Regions from separate parts of the Dialister sp. i34-0019-2H8 genome, predicted to be linked through region 2. Evidence: riboswitches for the same ligand, from Rfam matches in the RefSeq annotation. Region 2 holds a riboswitch; the other holds the start of a gene.
What was found. Region 2 has a riboswitch for ZMP and ZTP ahead of ACGG9R_RS09720 (OFA family MFS transporter). Riboswitches for the same ligand answer to the same signal wherever they lie in the genome.
Positions count from the first base shown of each region.

Region 1: another riboswitch for ZMP and ZTP. It lies ahead of ACGG9R_RS07255 (formate--tetrahydrofolate ligase); the one in region 2 lies ahead of ACGG9R_RS09720 (OFA family MFS transporter).

Region 1 is NZ_BAABYQ010000001.1:1,650,879-1,659,359, reverse strand. It holds gene ACGG9R_RS07260 (penicillin-binding protein) at 1-1,396, shown strand, start outside; ZMP/ZTP riboswitch at 1,739-1,822, shown strand; gene ACGG9R_RS07255 (formate--tetrahydrofolate ligase) at 1,950-3,617, shown strand; gene ACGG9R_RS07250 (bifunctional 5,10-methylenetetrahydrofolate dehydrogenase/5,10-methenyltetrahydrofolate cyclohydrolase) at 3,617-4,462, shown strand; gene ruvC (crossover junction endodeoxyribonuclease RuvC) at 4,853-5,347, shown strand; gene ruvA (Holliday junction branch migration protein RuvA) at 5,476-6,081, shown strand; gene ruvB (Holliday junction branch migration DNA helicase RuvB) at 6,325-7,383, shown strand; gene ACGG9R_RS07230 (SpoIID/LytB domain-containing protein) at 7,440-8,481, shown strand, end outside.
Region 2 is NZ_BAABYQ010000001.1:2,227,109-2,235,589, forward strand. It holds gene ACGG9R_RS09710 (glycosyltransferase family 2 protein) at 1-526, shown strand, start outside; gene ACGG9R_RS09715 (RuBisCO large subunit C-terminal-like domain-containing protein) at 855-2,045, shown strand; gene ACGG9R_RS09720 (OFA family MFS transporter) at 2,424-3,650, opposite strand; ZMP/ZTP riboswitch at 3,754-3,840, opposite strand; gene nikB (nickel ABC transporter permease) at 4,585-5,538, shown strand; gene nikC (nickel transporter permease) at 5,540-6,370, shown strand; gene ACGG9R_RS09735 (ABC transporter substrate-binding protein) at 6,558-8,138, shown strand; gene ACGG9R_RS09740 (ABC transporter ATP-binding protein) at 8,237-8,481, shown strand, end outside.

The sequences.
Region 1 (8,481 bases), 580 kb from region 2:
CGGCTCGAATAAGCAGCAGATCTTGACGGATGCCAGGGGAAATCCGATCCTGAAGTCAGTACTTACTCCATTCAAGGCGGAGAAGGAACGCTCTGTGTACCTGACCATTGATCAGAATATTCAGTTTTATGCGGAGCGTGCGCTTGACCGTGCGATGAAGACGACCCATGCGACAGGCGGCATCATCATCGTCATGGATCCGAAGACAGGAGAGATCCTGGCATTGGGAAATCAGCCATCCTATGATCCGAATCATTTCGAAAAAGCGGATGAGCGGCAGTTCAAGAACCGTGCCGTTGTCGATATTTATGAACCGGGCTCTACCTTCAAGCCGATCATCGCGGCGACGGCACTCTCGGCCGGGACCTACGATACGAAGCGCGTCTGGCATGACCCGGGTGTGGTCTGGGCATCCGGTCATCCCATCAAGAACTGGAATGAAGAATCTTACGGTGACGTGCGTCTCGTCGATATCATCAAGTGGTCGATCAATACGGGCTTTGCACATGTCGGTCTTTTGACCGGCGGTGAGACGATGACCGACTATGCGAAGCGATTCGGATTTGGACGGTCGACGGGTATCGAGCTCCCGGGAGAAGGCGTGGGACTTCTCTTTGAGCCGAAAAACATGCGGCCCATTGACGTTGCGACCATGTCCATCGGGCAGGGCATCGCAGTCACGCCGCTTCAGATGGTGCAGGCCTACAGCGCCCTTGCCAATGGCGGAAAGATGGTGAAGCCCCATATCATCGCTTCGATCAAAAATGCCGACGGCAGTGACTATCAAGTCACGGAAAAGGAAGTGATCGGACAGCCGATCACGGAAGCGGTCGCCGCTGAAGTGAAGGACATGATGGAGAAGGAGGTCTCCGAGGGCGGCGGCAGCAATGCCCAGGTACCGGGCTATCATATGGCAGGCAAGACAGGCACCGCGCAAAAGATCGATGCAGAGCACGGCGGCTATCTCAAGAACCAGTACATCGCCTCCTTCTGCGGCTTCGGCCCGACGGAGGATCCGAGGGCCATCTGTCTCGTTGTCTTGGATACGCCGACGGGTACGTACTATGGCGGGCAAGTCGCGGCTCCGGTTTTCAAAGAAGCCATGACACAGATCATGCGCTACCTGGCTGTCCCGACGATCGAAGACAGTGAGAACCATGCTAAACCTGTCACCCCATCCATTGAGACGAATAAGCCGAAGCTGCCCTCCGAAGCAGAGACGGAATTCCCTCTGCCCAGTTTTTATGGCTGGTCTATGCGAGACACAGGGGAATGGCTCACCAAAGCAGGTCTTGGCTTTGCGCTGGAAGGAAGCGGCTTCGTGGATAAGCAGAGCCCCGGCGCAGGCATCTATGTGAAGAAAGGAGATACCGTGTGGGTGCATTGCAGTGAATGAGGGATCTACTGACTCGTATTGCGTTTTCTAAATCACTGGCATTTAAGGAAACTTCCAAATTAAGTGAGGAGTTAGGAATGAGGAGTGAGGAGTGAAGGTACGGCGCATAAAATGAGGAAGCGCCGCGGAGTTTTATATAATGAAGGGGGATTGGGGCACTATATGAATGGTGTGTTACTTCCAGCACTTTTCACTTCTCACTAAGTCCAGAAGTTAACAAATCGCTATACTATTGACTGGTGACTCAATATCTTTGTGAGGAACGCCTTTTTACATCCGTGTTTCCCTAAAATGTACCATTGACATAGCTAGAAAGCCATGGTAGGCTAGGGTTACAACATGGAGATGGGACAGGGCTGACGGAGTAAAGTGGAAATGACCACGGGTACTGTACTATCTGAAACGCCGACCGTCTGGGCAGAACTTCTGCTCAGACGGTTTTTGTTTAGAAAAAATCAGTGCTGCCATCCCCCGGCACACGCCCCACCCACCTATGCTATAATGAAATGGAAAGCCATTGTGAGAGCATGTCGTTTTTTGAAAGGAGATCCACATGTTAAGCGATATCGAAATTGCACAGAAAGCTGAAATGAAGCCGATCACTGAAATCGGTGAAAGCATCGGCATCCCGGCAACGGAACTGGAAAACTACGGCCATTACAAAGCGAAGGTCTCTCTGAAATTCACCAGAGAGCTGGAAAAGAAACCGAATGGCAAGCTCATCCTTGTGACGGCGATCTCTCCGACACCGGCCGGTGAAGGCAAGACCACGACCACCGTCGGTCTCGGGCAGGCTCTTTCTCAGCTCGGCAAGAAGACGATGATCTGCCTTCGTGAACCATCCCTTGGTCCTTGTATGGGCATCAAGGGCGGCGCAGCAGGCGGCGGCTATTCGCAGGTCGTCCCGATGGAAGATATCAATCTTCATTTCACGGGCGATCTCCATGCGATCACCGCTGCACACAATCTTCTTGCTGCCATGGTGGACAACCACATCCAGCAGGGAAACGTACTCGGCATCGATCCGCGCCGCGTCGTATGGAACCGTGTCATGGATATGAATGACCGCGTGCTCCGTCACATCGTCGTCGGTCTTGGCGGTCATCCGAATGGCGTACCGAGAGAAAGCGGTTTCGATATCACCGTCGCATCGGAAGTCATGGCGATCCTCTGTCTGGCTCGTTCTATCAGCGACATGAAGGAACGCTTTGCCAAGATCATTGTCGGCTACACCTATGACAATGCCCCGGTCACTGCGGGCGACATTCATGCGGAAGGTGCGATGGCAGCTCTTATGAAGGATGCACTGAAGCCAAATCTTGTGCAGACGCTCGAGCACGTCCCGGCCTTCATTCACGGCGGTCCATTTGCGAATATCGCGCATGGCTGCAACTCTGTCCTTGCGACGAAGACGGCACTGCATCTCGCAGACTATGTCATCACGGAAGCAGGCTTCGGTGCCGATCTCGGCGCTGAAAAGTTCCTTGACATCAAGTGCCGTTTCGCCGGTCTGAAGCCGGATGCGGCGGTCCTTGTTGCGACCATCCGTGCGCTTAAGATGAATGGTGGAAAAGCGAAGAATGAACTCACAGAATCTGATCCGGAAGCGGTCAAGAGAGGCCTTCCGAACCTCATGCGCCATATTTCTAACATGAAGAAATTTGGTCTGCCGATCGTTGTTGCGCTGAACATGTTCCCCGCTGACACCGCAGAAGAGAAGAAGGTCATCGAAGATGCCTGCGCGGAAGTCGGCGTCGCAGTGGCAGAGTCCAATGTATTTGCCGAAGGCGGCAAAGGCGGTCTGGATCTGGCTACCAAAGTCCTCTCTGCTATTGATCAGGGCTCCCACTATCACACCCTCTATGATCTGGAAGGCAGCCTGAAAGACAAGATCGAAACCATTGCGAAAGAGATCTACGGCGCAGCGGATGTTGCTTACGATCCGGCGGCTGCCAAGGAACTGAAGCACATCGAAGAGATGGGATTTGCCCATGTCCCGGTCTGCATTGCCAAGACGCCGGCCTCCTTCAGCGACGACCCGACCAAGCTCGGGGCGCCGGAGGGCTTCACGCTCCATGTCAGAGAAGCGCGCATTGCTGCAGGCGCCGGCTTTGTTGTCATCCTTACCGGCAAGGTCATGACCATGCCGGGGCTTCCTCGCCGTCCGGCTGCGGAGAAGATCGATGTGGATGAGGAAGGAAATATCACGGGGCTCTTCTGATGGCAATGATCTTAGACGGGAAAGAAACGGCGGCTGCTCTGAAAGAAGAGCTCGCCCTGCGCCTTGCAAAACTGCGTGAGAAGCACTATGAACCCAAGCTCGCCATCATTCTGGCCGGATCCTCCAAGCCGTCTGCCATGTACGCATCTTTTATGCAGAAGGTCGCCAAGGGCTATGGCATTGATGCAGAGATCTTCCGCGCCTCCGATGATGTGACAGAAGAAGAGCTGGGCTCTCTTGTGACAGATCTCAGTGCGGATCAGGAGATCACTGGCATCCTCATGATGATGCCGCTTCCGAAAGGCATCAGTGCAGAGAAAATGATCGCTCTTATGAATCCGGATAAGGATGTCGACGGCCTCACTGAGACGAATGCGGGCCGTCTGACGGCGGGGAAGGCAGGCCTCTTCGCCTGTACGCCGCGCGCTGTCATGGCGATTCTGGATCACTACAAGATCCCGATCGATGGGAAGAAAGCCGTCATCATCGGACGCAGCAATGTCATCGGAAAGCCGGTCTCTCTGATGCTCCTTTCGAAGAATGCGACCGTTACCATCTGTCACTCGCATACGAAGGACATCGCCTCTATTACAAGCGAGGCAGATATCCTAGTCGCAGCCGTCGGTCATGCAAACTATGTGACCGCTGACATGGTGAAGGAAGGTGCGACAGTCATCGATGTGGGGATCAACCGCGTGGATGGAAAGACTGTGGGGGATGTGGATTATGAAGCTGTTGCGGCAAAAGCCGGAGCCATCACACCGGTTCCGGGCGGTGTCGGCAGCGTCACTACGACCATGGTGATCGAAAATATTATCGCAGCGGGAGAAAAGCTGGCGAAATGATCTGTGTTTCCTTAGAAAAGGCGATGTGAAATAACGATCATCTCATTTTCGCGTTCAATCTGCCGCGGGGGACTTGCAGCTCTCATAGGAGTGACCGGGAAACCTTATCTCGGCTGTCTTTCATACCATAGTCACCCTATCCGCCCCTGCGGGGCACCTTCCCCTAGAGGGGAAGGCTGCGATACGAGAATACCATCTTCTAAAAAAGGCGGCGAAGCCGCCACCTGAACCCTGAACCCTGAACCAAATGAAAGCAAAGTAAAAAGGAACTGTGAAGAAATGAGGATTCATTTCTTCACAGCTCCTTTTTTCATGGAGAGCGCCGCTGCCGTCTGCGTGTCTTTGCGAAATATGGTATAATACAACCGATTGCATGCAAAGGAGAGAATTATGCGCGTCTTAGGCATTGACCCCGGTACCGGGCGCTGCGGCTTCGGTGTGGTTGAGAAGAATGGCACCACCATCACTCCGGTCAACTACGGCGTCATTGAGACGTACAAAGACCAGAGTGACCTCGAGCGGTTGAACATCGTTTATGAAGGCATCGCTGAGCTCATCGCGACATACCGGCCTGCGTTCATGGGGGTAGAGACACTTTATTTCAATACGAATATTACGACAGGCATCAAGGTGGCGCAGGCGCGCGGCGTGATCCTGCTCGCAGGCTATCGCCAGAACGTCCCTATCATCCCGGTGACGCCGCTGCAGGTGAAGCAGCAGCTGACAGGCTATGGCCGCGCTGACAAGAAGCAGGTCATAGAAATGGTGAAGCGCATGATGCACATCACGAAAAAGATCGATCCGGACGATGCCGCAGATGCACTTGCGATCGCGCTGACCGCGATCTATCGCCTGGAGCATAAGAATTGGACGCCGGGGGGATAGGAAATATCGCTGGACTGAAAGGTCACCTTCAGGCATTATCCAGTTATCCTTTGCGGCGTTTTCCCCGCAGAATCCGGCGGACCCATTCAAGCTGATGGTCTCTTTCATAGGTAAAGGAATAGTTTCTCATGATCGGATATATCAAAGGCCGTGTGACGGCCCTTTTCAAAGATTTCTGTTTTCTGGAAACAGGCGGCATCGGGTATCGGATCTTCATCTCCGATAAGACCCGTCAGCAGCTCATGACCGGGGAGGAGGCGAAGCTCTTCACGTACATGGCAGTCCGTGAGGATGCGATCCTGCTCTATGGCTTTCTTGGACAGGAAGAACAGGAGCTCTTTCTGCTTTTGATCTCTATCTCCAAGATCGGGCCCAAGGTCGCGATGGGCATCCTCTCTGCCATGACGCCGGCTGCTTTTGTTGGTGCGGTGAAGGCACAGAATGTCTCCCAGCTGACAAAGCTCCCCGGTATAGGCAAGAAGACGGCAGAGCGTCTTCTTGTCGAGCTCAAGGATAAGGTCGGTGTCTTTGCTTTGGGCGAAATGGAGATGCCTGCGGTCTCTGCGGCAGAGCCGGATGAAGGAGTGAGCGGAGAAGCAGCGCGTGCACTCATGGCGCTCGGCTATGAGGCGGAAGAGATCGCGCCTGTCCTTAAGAGGCTCGCAGGCGAGTATGACAATGTTTCTCAGCTCGTCGGAGCGGCATTGCGGGAGTTTGGGAAGAGCAGAGGATAGGGGTAGCCCCTTGGGTGTGCCGTCCTTTGATTGGGAGTGAAAGCTTCGCTTGAATGAGAAATTAGAAATGAGAAATGCGAAATGATGGTGCGGCGCGAAAAAATAAGGAAGCGCCGCAAAGCATAAATACGGCGATGCCAGAAGATGGCATTTAAGTCACCAGTCACTAGTCACTCGAGGCCACTTTCAAACTTATTGAAATCTATGGAATCGATTTTCTGAACCTTTTTCAAAGGAGTCTTCATGAAGAACAAATACATCAAAAGCCTTGGCGGTGAAGAGGAAGAGGTGCTCGGCAGCAAGGGGCGCATCGTTTCCACCGAAGAAAGCGCAAAAGACGAGTGGCAGACGACGCTTCGTCCGCAGCATCTGGACGATTATATCGGACAGGAAGCCTTCAAGAAGAATCTCAAGGTGTACATCGAGGCAGCGAAGTCGCGCAAAGAGCCGCTGGATCATGTGCTGCTCTATGGACCGCCGGGACTCGGCAAGACCACCATGGCGAAGATCATCGCCAATGAGCTGGGTTCGCAGTTTAAAGTGACGAGCGGTCCGGCCATCGGGCGTCCGGGGGAGCTGGCTTCCATCCTGACGACATTGCAGGACCACGATGTACTTTTCATCGATGAGATCCATCGACTGAATCGGAATGTCGAAGAAATCCTATACTCTGCGATGGAAGACTTTTCTCTGGATATTGTCATGGGGAAGGGGACTGGCGCCAGCTCCATCCGCATCGATCTTGCTCATTTCACGCTGATCGGTGCGACAACGCGGGCAGGCTCTCTCTCCGCGCCGCTGCGTGACCGATTCCTCATCACGAACCATATGCAGTTCTATGAACCGCAGGAGTTGAAAAAGATCATTACCCGTGCCGCACACATCCTGCAGATCGAGATCGAGGACAGCGGGGCAGAGGAGATCGCTCGTCGCTCGCGCGGGACACCGCGTATCGCGAACCGCCTTTTGAAGCGTATCAGAGACTTTGCGCAGGTGAAGGGGAGCGCGATCACGGCGGATATTGCCGCAGAGGCGCTGGCTGCGCTTCATGTCGATGAGATCGGACTTGATGATCTGGATAATCAGATCCTGAAGGCGATCATTTATAAATTCAATGGCGGTCCTGTCGGGATCGACACCATTTCTGCCGCTGTCAGCGAAGAGCGCGCGACCATTGAAGATGTCTGCGAGCCTTATCTCATGCAGATCGGCTTCCTCTCTCGTACCCCTCGCGGCCGTCTTGCCACTGAGGCAGCCTATGAGCACATCGGAGCGGCCTTTCCTGCGAAAGGGGAAAAGTGATGCGGGACATACCGCGGCCACATTTCCCTAAATCTCCTATAAGAAGGTATCTGTTTATGAAAAAATATATGGTCATTCTGCTGTCATTGTCTCTGCTGCTCCCCTTGGGGTCGGCATCCATGGCAGCGACGCAGCCGGTCCCGGGAAAATCTACAGTGACTATCCATAGATCGCCACGGGTGATCACCCGTAAGACCACGAGGCAGAAGAAGACGCAGCCATCTGCGGAGTCCCATAGAAAAAGGACTGAGGCAGGACAGATGATCGAGGTCGGGCTTCAGTCGGGAAGCGAGCTTTCTTTGACCGGACTTTCTGCGTTTCATGTGGAAGCGGGGAGCAGCCTCGGCTCTTATCCGGCGGGGACGCGGCTTACGATCTCTAAAAGCGGGAATGGTCTTTCTGTCAATGGAAAAAGCGCGGGAGCCAAGATCTATTTCAGATCCAGCGGCAGCGGAGCTGCCTTTGCCGTGAAGGGAAATCAATATCGCGGCGTGATCAAGGCCATCGCCTCTCCTTCCGGCGTAACACTGGTGAATCAGGTCTCTATGGAGGACTACCTCAAGGGTGTCGTGCCCTGTGAGATCGTCCCTTCCTGGCAGATGGATGCCATCAAGGCACAGGCTGTGGCGGCCAGAACGTATGCCATGTTTCATAGGAATGGCTATCGCTCAGCCGGCTACGATGTGACAGACGACACACGTACGCAGGTGTATCGCGGCGTATCCGCAGAGACAGAGGCGACGAACCGCGCCGTCATGGAGACAGCGGGAGAAGTCGTCACCTACGGCGGCTCGCCGATCGATGCGGTCTTCCATGCGAGCGGCGGCGGCTATACGGAAAACTGTGAAAATGTATGGGGATCGGCAGTGCCATATCTCAAAGGCGTGCCGGAAGACAAGTACGCCACCCCATGGAAGAAGACGATTTCTCTTTCTTCCTTCATGAAGATGGCGGATGTCGGTAAACTGAAGGGGATCAAGCTTTCAGCCCTGCATATTGGAGAGGCGCATAAGGCGAGTGACCGCGGGATTTCCGGACGCGTAAAGTCTGTGACCCTTGTCGGTTCGAAGGGAAATCGAGTGGTTTCGGGGGACCGTC
Region 2 (8,481 bases):
AAACTCACCCGTCGTCCCGGGCGGCTCCGACTTCCGCCTGATGGATCGCAAAGCGCTCGATGCCTTTCTGCGTTTCCGTGAGCATTCCCGCTTCATCCGCGGCATCGTAGGCGGCCTTGGCTTCAAGCAGTGTACCATCGAATTTGAAGCGCCTGCCCGCCACGCCGGTGTCTCGAAATTTTCCATGAAAAAAATGCTGCACTTCGCGATGGACGGCATCATCACGAATTCCACCCTGCCGCTGCGTGTGGCATTCTATCTAGGTGTCTTCGCGGCCGTCGCAGGCATCCTTCTCATCCTTCATGTCCTCTACTGCGTCATGATGGACAAAGCCGTCCCCGGCTGGGCGACCATGACCATCCTCATCGCCATCTTCGGCAGCTTGAATCTCATGGGCCTCGGCATCATCGGCGAATACCTCGGGCGTATGTTTGAAGAGACCAGAAACCGCCCCCTCTACTGGCTCTCCGACGACACCGCCGCCCATCTCGATAATCCCTATCGCATGAGCCATAAGAAAGAGTGACTGGGGATTAGTAGCTAGGGATTAGGGTCTAGGGATTAGACGTTACGTCAGACGTCAGACGTCAGACATCAGACGTCTGCCCTTCGGGCATCGCGACTATTTATACTCTGCGGCGCTTAGATCCTTCGACTCAGTTCTCATACTTCAGATAAGCCATTCTCTATTTTTCTCCGCTCAGGATGACGAAATGCGCCGCACCAACCCCTTTGAACCTCTTGAACCTCTTGAACCTATAGAACCCGCTCCCCCTCTTTCATACGAGATCAAGGGGCAGCACGCTCCGCGAGCTACCCCTTCCCATTCCATTTTTCCGAAAGGAGACCTCCTCTTGTCCAATACATCCTTTTTTGAAAGTGAATTGTTTTCCGAACTGACAGAAGACCTGCACCAGTCTTCGCGTTTTACTGCGACGTACCGCATCGCAGCTCCCACCTATGAAGAGGCGAAGAAGATCGCCTTCGCTGTCGCCGTCGAGCAGACGATCGAGTGTCCTTACGAACTGGTAGACGGCACTCCGATCGCTGACACCATCGTCGGCCAGATCGAAGATCTGAAAAAGGCGGAAGCCGGCGCATACTATGCGACGATCTCCTATGAGCCGGAGGCTGTCGGTGATGAAATGGCCGAGCTCCTCAATATGCTTTTCGGAAATACGAGCCTGCAGCCCGGCGTCCGCCTCATGTCCTTCGAATTGCCCGAGACCATGTACAACAATTACCCGGGCCCGCGTTTCGGCAGAAGCGGTCTTCGTGACCTCTGCGGTGTGCCGCACGGTCCGATCCTCATGTCAGCCATCAAGCCGCTCGGCAGATCTCCGAAGGAGCTCGCGCAAATGGTCTATGACCTCGCACTCGGCGGCTGCCCCATCATCAAGGATGACCACAGCCTCATGGACCAGCACTATGCGCCTTTCAAAGAACGTGTCCTCCAGTGCGTCATGGCACTTGCGGATGCCAAAGAAAAAACCGGCAGGAAAAGCATGTACATCGCCAACTGTACCACAGATGGTCTGGGCTTCCTGGAGCGTGCCTATCAGGCCAAGGAGATCGGGGCTGACGGCATCATGGCCGCCCCTGCCATCACCGGCTTCACCATGATCCGTGATCTCGCACGGGATCCGGACTTCGGCCTGCCGATCTTCCTGCACCCCTGCTTCTCCGGTCCGCAGGTCCTCTCGCAGGATGCGGGCATTTCCCCCTTCTGCTACTATGGCCAGCTCTCCCGACTCGCCGGTGCAGATGCGGTCATCTTCACCAGCTTCGGCGGCCGCTTCTCCTTCTCGCAGGATACCTGCCAGAAGATCGCGGAAGGCACCGAGTCGAAGATGGCAGACCTTCGGACAATCTTCCCTGTCCCCTCCGGCGGCATGCGCTGGCAGCTCTTCAAGGAAATGATCCGCATCTACGGTCCCGATACCATCTTCCTCGTAGGCGGCGCTCTTCAGACAGAAGGCCCTGACCTCACCGCGAATACGAAATTCTTCCTCGAAAAGCTCGCGGAAGCGGCGGGAGAGAAGTGACTGGTGACTGGTGACTAGTGACTGGTAGCTAGGGATTAGGGATTAGGGATTCTCCCCCAACTGAGCAGCCCCTTGAAGAAGGGGCGCGCCGAAGGCGCAGGATAGAGTGCCCCGCAGGGGCACAATTCACCGTAGCGGTATATCGCTCATTTGCACTGACCCTGTTACCTGCCATCCCACATCTTCATTTACCGTTTTGCCCTTTCGGGGTAGCCTATCCCAGCCTTTGTGCCGCACCAACATTTCTAATTCCTCATTTCTAATTTCCTCACTGAAAAAGCCCCGCACTCATGCTGATATGATCCACTTAAAGCAGTTTGGTTATTTACCTTGTCTGCTTCAGGTGGATCATATCAGCATGCAGAGTGCGGAGCTTTTTTATTTCCGTCCCTTCCACGCAAGGACCCAGGATAAGGCAAAAGCCACAGCGAGCATGGCAGAAAAGAGATGGAGCGTCGCTGCATAGCCCCCCGTCGTTTCCTTCATGAAAGAAAGGAGAAGCGGGCCGGCGACACCTGCCATGCCCCAAGCAGTCAGGATGGAGCCGTGAATGGAGGCGAGCTGCTTCACGCCGAAGAGATCGGATAGGAAGGCAGGCATGCAGGAGAAGCCGCCGCCGTAGCAGGAGATCACGGCGAGTACCAGCATCTCGAAGAGAAGCGCATCACTGACATGGGCAAGTGCATAAAAAGCGAAGACCTCGAACGCAAAGAAGATCATGTAGGTCACGCCGCGTCCGATCCAGTCGGAGACGGATGCCCAAAGGATACGGCCGGCGCCATTCACGATACCGATGATACCGACAAGGGAGGCTGCCTCGGCCGCACTCATGCCGATGATCTCCTGCGCCATGGGCGAAGCCACGGCAAGAAGGCCGATGCCGCAGGTGATATTCGTGAAGAAGATCCACCACAGCACATACCATTTCCATGTGTGCATGGCCTCCTTGCGCGTGAGACCTTTGGCCTGAGCTGTCTTTTCCCCATCCTTTCGGATCTCTTCCTCAAGCACCTCTTCCAAAAGCATCGGGATCTCACCCTTCCTCGGCGGCCGGATGTAGGAGGCGGAAAGGATCATGACCAGCGCATAGGCAGCGGCAAGGATGAGGAAATTCTCCGTGAGCCCGAAGCGATCGACAAGATAGCGCATGGCAGGGCCTGCGATGAGCGCTGCGAAGCCGAACCCCATGATGGCCAGCCCCGTCGCAAAGCCGCGATGCCGGGGAAACCATTTCACAAGCGTAGAGACAGGCGTGATATAGCCCGTGCCAAGACCAATGCCCCCGATGGCTCCGTAGAAGAGATAGAGCAGGAAAGCGGACTGACAGTGAACCGCCGCCGCTGTCCCAAGGAGACCCGTACTGAAAAAGACGGCAGAGACCATCCCGCTCCGAGACGGTCCCAGCCGCTCGACCAGAGGGCCTAAGAAGCCTGCCGAAAGCCCCAGAAACAGGATCGCGATCGAGAAGGCCCATGTGGCCCAAGAAAGCGAGAGCCCCATCGTCTCCATCACAGGGCGCGTCAGGACGCTCCATGCATACACACTTCCGATAGACATGTGGATCCCCACGGCCGCCAGAGCAGTGAGCCAGCGATTTCTTTTCATCAAAAAATCCCTCCATTTTTGAAATGAAGGGAAATCTGCACGCTCCCGTCTCTGCGATGCCATTTAGCAGGCATCGCAGGGAAACGAAAACCGCCTGAGCAGATTTCCCTGCCCAGACGGTCGGCTTTTTCATGAGGCCCGCAGTCCACGTGGTTCATTCCACCTATTTCCGTCAGTTCCGCGGCTCATCTATATTGTATATCTAGCCTAGCATGGATACGAGAGATTGTCAATGGGAAGCGTCCCTCCAAAAAACATCTTCCCCCTCCGCTCAAGAGGCGCGCACGGGACATGCCTTGCCAATGCCATTTGCCAGTTTCTTATTTTTTAATGAAAACCGCCCTCCAGATCTTCATCATCATTCATGCAACATATGCATAGGATACCGGCTTCCCCCCCCATTTTATTTGCTGATTACGCAATACAAATTGTACGGTATGATATTATTTATATGTCATAATGCCTAATTTTATCGGAAAATTCACAGATTCTCCGTATCCCCATACCCCCTATAGGTATCTTCACATGTTTCATTCAATATTTATTGTCATGTATAAATATTTGCGCTAATTATTTGTTTACCCGTTATAATTTATATGATATAATTTGTAAGAAGTTGTAAGGAACTGCTAAACAATAAGAATACGATCTCATGTTCTGCCGCTTCTGCCTTATTCTTTTTAAAGAGTAACCTGGGAAACCACTCTTCATCTGTTATCATTAAGCCAACAAGGTCCCCTTCCCGACCTTGTTTTTTGGTGCCTTTTTTCAAGAGTCATCGAAAGTGACGGGTTTGTAAGAGCCGGCGAAGAGCTCTCTCCTCGCCGCCGCGCCAGACAGCGAAAAAACGGCTCTCCCGTCGCATCGGCAGGGGAAAAACACAGATGATAAAATCCCAGTCTTTATACCATTTTATATTATCAAGAAATTGGAGATGATGAGTTTGTCAATGAAGCAGCTTGGGATGCGATTGGGCGAGATGGTTCTCGTCTTGATCGGCATCAGCTTCATTACCTTCTGTCTGATCATGCTCTCTCCGGGTGACCCCGTTAGGCAGATGATCGCCGGTAATGAAGATATTATTGTTAGTCAGGTAGAGATCGACGCACTCCGCCATGAACTGGGTCTGGATAAGCCGTTCCTTCTGCAGTACCTGGACTGGCTCGGCAGAGTCGTACAGGGTAATTTTGGTTTCTCCTTCATGATGAAGAAGCCGGTCATTGATGCAATCATGGAAGCCCTCCCGGCATCCGTCATTCTGGCGCTGGCCTCCTCCCTCTTCATGCTTGTCTTCTCCATTCCGCTCGGCATTTATACCGCTGTCAAGCAGAATACCTGGTTTGACTACCTCGTCCGCGGCTGCACCTTTGCCGGTGTCTCCGTCCCGAACTTCTGGATGGGCCTCATGCTCCTTTGGGTCTTCGCACTGAAGCTCTCCCTCTTCCCGATCGTCGGTGGTTCGATTTCCCTCGAAAATCTGATCCTGCCGATGTGCACCCTGGGCATCGTCATGGCATCGAAATACACCCGTCAGGTACGTGCCACGGTGCTCGAAGAACTGCATCAGGACTACGTCATGGGCGCACGTGCCCGCGGCCTTTCGGAAAGCCACATCCTCTGGCGTGAAGTCCTGCCGAATGCCCTCCTCCCGCTGGTCACCCTCTTCGGTCTGGCCTTCGGTTCTCTTTTGGGCGGCGCCGCTGTCGTAGAAATCGTATTTTCCTGGCCGGGTCTGGGCTACATGGTCGTACAGGCCATCACCTACCGTGACTTCCAGACCGTACAGGCCATCGTTCTCTGGATCGCTTTCATGTACATGATGATCAACCTCATCGTCGACCTGTCCTACAACCGTCTCGATCCAAGACTCAGAAAGGGAGGTCACTGATATGGAAAGCTTAGTCAAAGGCTTCAAAGAAAATAAAGCCTTCCGCTTCACCTCTCTTCTGGTCGTCCTTCTTCTGGCGATCACACTCCTTGCTCCTGTCATCGCTCCTCATGACCCGCTCACCGCTGTCATGAAGGATGCGAACCAGGCACCGTCTGCGGCGCATCTCTTCGGCACAGACAAGCTCGGACGTGACGTGCTCTCCCGTATCCTCTACGGCGCGAGCTACTCCCTGACCTCCGTCATCGCCCTCGTAGTCTGCATCTTCGTCGTAGGCACCACGATGGGCATCATTTCCGGATACTTCGGCGGCATCGTCGATATCGTCATCATGCGTATCGCTGATATGATGATCTCCTTCCCGGGCGTCATCCTTGCGATCGCCATCGCCGGTATCATGGGCGGCTCGCTCATCAATGCGATGATCGCACTGACTGCGGTCACATGGACCAAGTATGCCCGCCTCTCCCGTTCCATGGTCCTCAAGATCAAGCGTCGTGAATTCGTCGATGCGGCTGTCGTATCCGGCGGTTCCGCAGCGCATATCCTCTGGGTCCACATCCTTCCAAACATTCTCCCGCTCATGGTCATCACCGCGGCTGCTGATATCGGCGCCATGATGATGGAGCTTGCCGGACTCTCCTTCCTCGGCTTCGGCAGCCAGCCGCCGGCTCCGGAATGGGGCCTCATGCTGAATGAAGGCCGTCAGCAGCTCCAGACAGCTCCATGGCTAATGTTCTTCCCGGGTCTCTCCATCTTCATCACCGTCGTCGTCTTCAACCTTTGGGGCGACTCCCTCCGCGATGTCCTTGACCCGAGAAATGAAGGATAAGGTTCAGGGTGGCGGCATCGCCGCGAATACATATGAGACGATGCCCGAAAGTGGTATTTAAATGACTAGTGACTAGTCACTAGTCACTAGTCACCAATCCCTAATCCCTAGCCACAAGACACTTGTCACTAACTCATGTTTATTCCCATTATTTTTTATATCATTTAACCGAAAGGAAGCGTACACGATGAAATCTATTTACAAAAAAGGTGCCCTCTTTGCAGCAGCTGCTCTCATGGCTTTTGGTCTTTCCGGCTGCGGCGGTGACTCCGGCAATGCCTCCAAAGGTCCGAAGGACACCCTGACTGTCGGCGTTACGAACTTCGCAGACAGCCTCGAACCGGCCGACAACTACTTCGGCTGGCAGGTCATGCGTTACGGCATCGGCGAATGTCTCGTTCACTTCGATGACAAGATGAATGCAGAACCATGGATCGCTGAAAGCTGGAAAGTCTCTGACGACAAGATGTCCTGGACCTTCAAGATCAAAGACATTAAATTCTCCAACGGCACCCCGGTCACCGGCGAAGCTGTCAAGAAATCCATTGAACGTACCTTCGCAAAATCACCGCGTGCGAAAGCCATGTTCGAACTCGACCACATCACCGCTGACGGCCAGAACGTCACCATTTACACCAAGAAGCCGATCGCTACCCTCCCGGGCATGCTGGGCGATCCGCTCTTCATCATCGTCGATGTCGCTTCCGACGGCAAAGTAGACTTTGCAAAACAGGGTCCGGTCTGCACCGGTCCATACATGGTCAAGTCCTTCTCCAAAGCGAAGACCGAACTCGATGCAAACCCGAACTATTACGCAGCTGTTCCATTCAAGCACGCCGTCGTCAACACCATCGACGATCCGAATACCCGTGCTATGGCTCTGCAGAAGGGTGAAATCGATGTGGCTGTCAACGTAGCACCTGGCGACATGCAGCTCTTCTCCGACCAGAAGAAATTCACCACCTCCACCATCTCCTCCATCCGCGACGTACTCGCCCGCCTCTCCGTGAAAGAAGGCAAACCGCTCGCTGACAAGAAAGTCCGTCAGGCACTGCTCCAGTCCCTCGACCGCGACACCTACTGCAAGGTCCTCCTGAAAGACACCTTCACCCCAGGCGGCCCGCTCCTTCCGCCGTCCCTTGACTTCGGCTTCGATGAACTCAACAAATCCTATCCGGATAAGACCAATGTAGAAAATGCAAAGAAACTCCTCGAAGAAGCAGGCTGGAAAGATACCGACGGCGATGGCTATGTCGACAAAGACGGCAAGCCGCTCGAACTCGACTTCATCTTCTACTCCGGTCGTGCAGAACTCCCGCTCTTCGCAGAAGCTACCCAGTCTGACGCTAAGAAAGTCGGCATCAAAATCAACCTGAAGAACGTCGACTACAACGTCCTCGACGGCATCGGCACCCGCGGTGAATATGACCTCCTGATCTCCAACGTCCTCTCCGAACAGGCAGGCGATCCGGAAGTCTTCATCAACATGTACTGGAAGACCAACACCAACGGCTCCAACCCGCAGAACGGCTCCGGCTACTCCAACCCGGAATACGATGCACTCTCCGATCAGCTGGCTTCCGAATTCGATCCGGCTAAGCGTAGAGACATCATCATCAAGATGCAGAAGATCCTCCAGGATGACGCTGCGACCCTCATCTTCGGCTACCCGCAGACCAATATGATTTCCAGCAAAGCCGTAGAACATGCGGACATCAAACCGTGCGACTACTACTGGATCACCAAGGACATCACTCCGGCAAAATAATTTGTTTAGCCAGCAGTTTGCTCTAAGCAGTAGGCGGCCAGCCATTTGCGGTTTGCTGCCTACTGCTTACTGCTTACTATTTTTACAAGGAGACTTTCATGCTATTAGAAGTCAAAAACCTGGGAATTGCCTACGGCGACAAGCCCCCCATCGTTCAGGGCGTCACATTCAACCTGGATGAGGGCGAGATCCTTGCCATCGTCGGCGAATCCGGCTCAGGGAAAACCACCGTCATCCGTGCTATCCAGCACGTCCTGCCCGGCGGCGGTCATATAGCGGAAGGTCAGGTCATTCTTGAAGGCGAAGATACCCAGAAGCAGACTCTTGAAATGCATCGCGCACT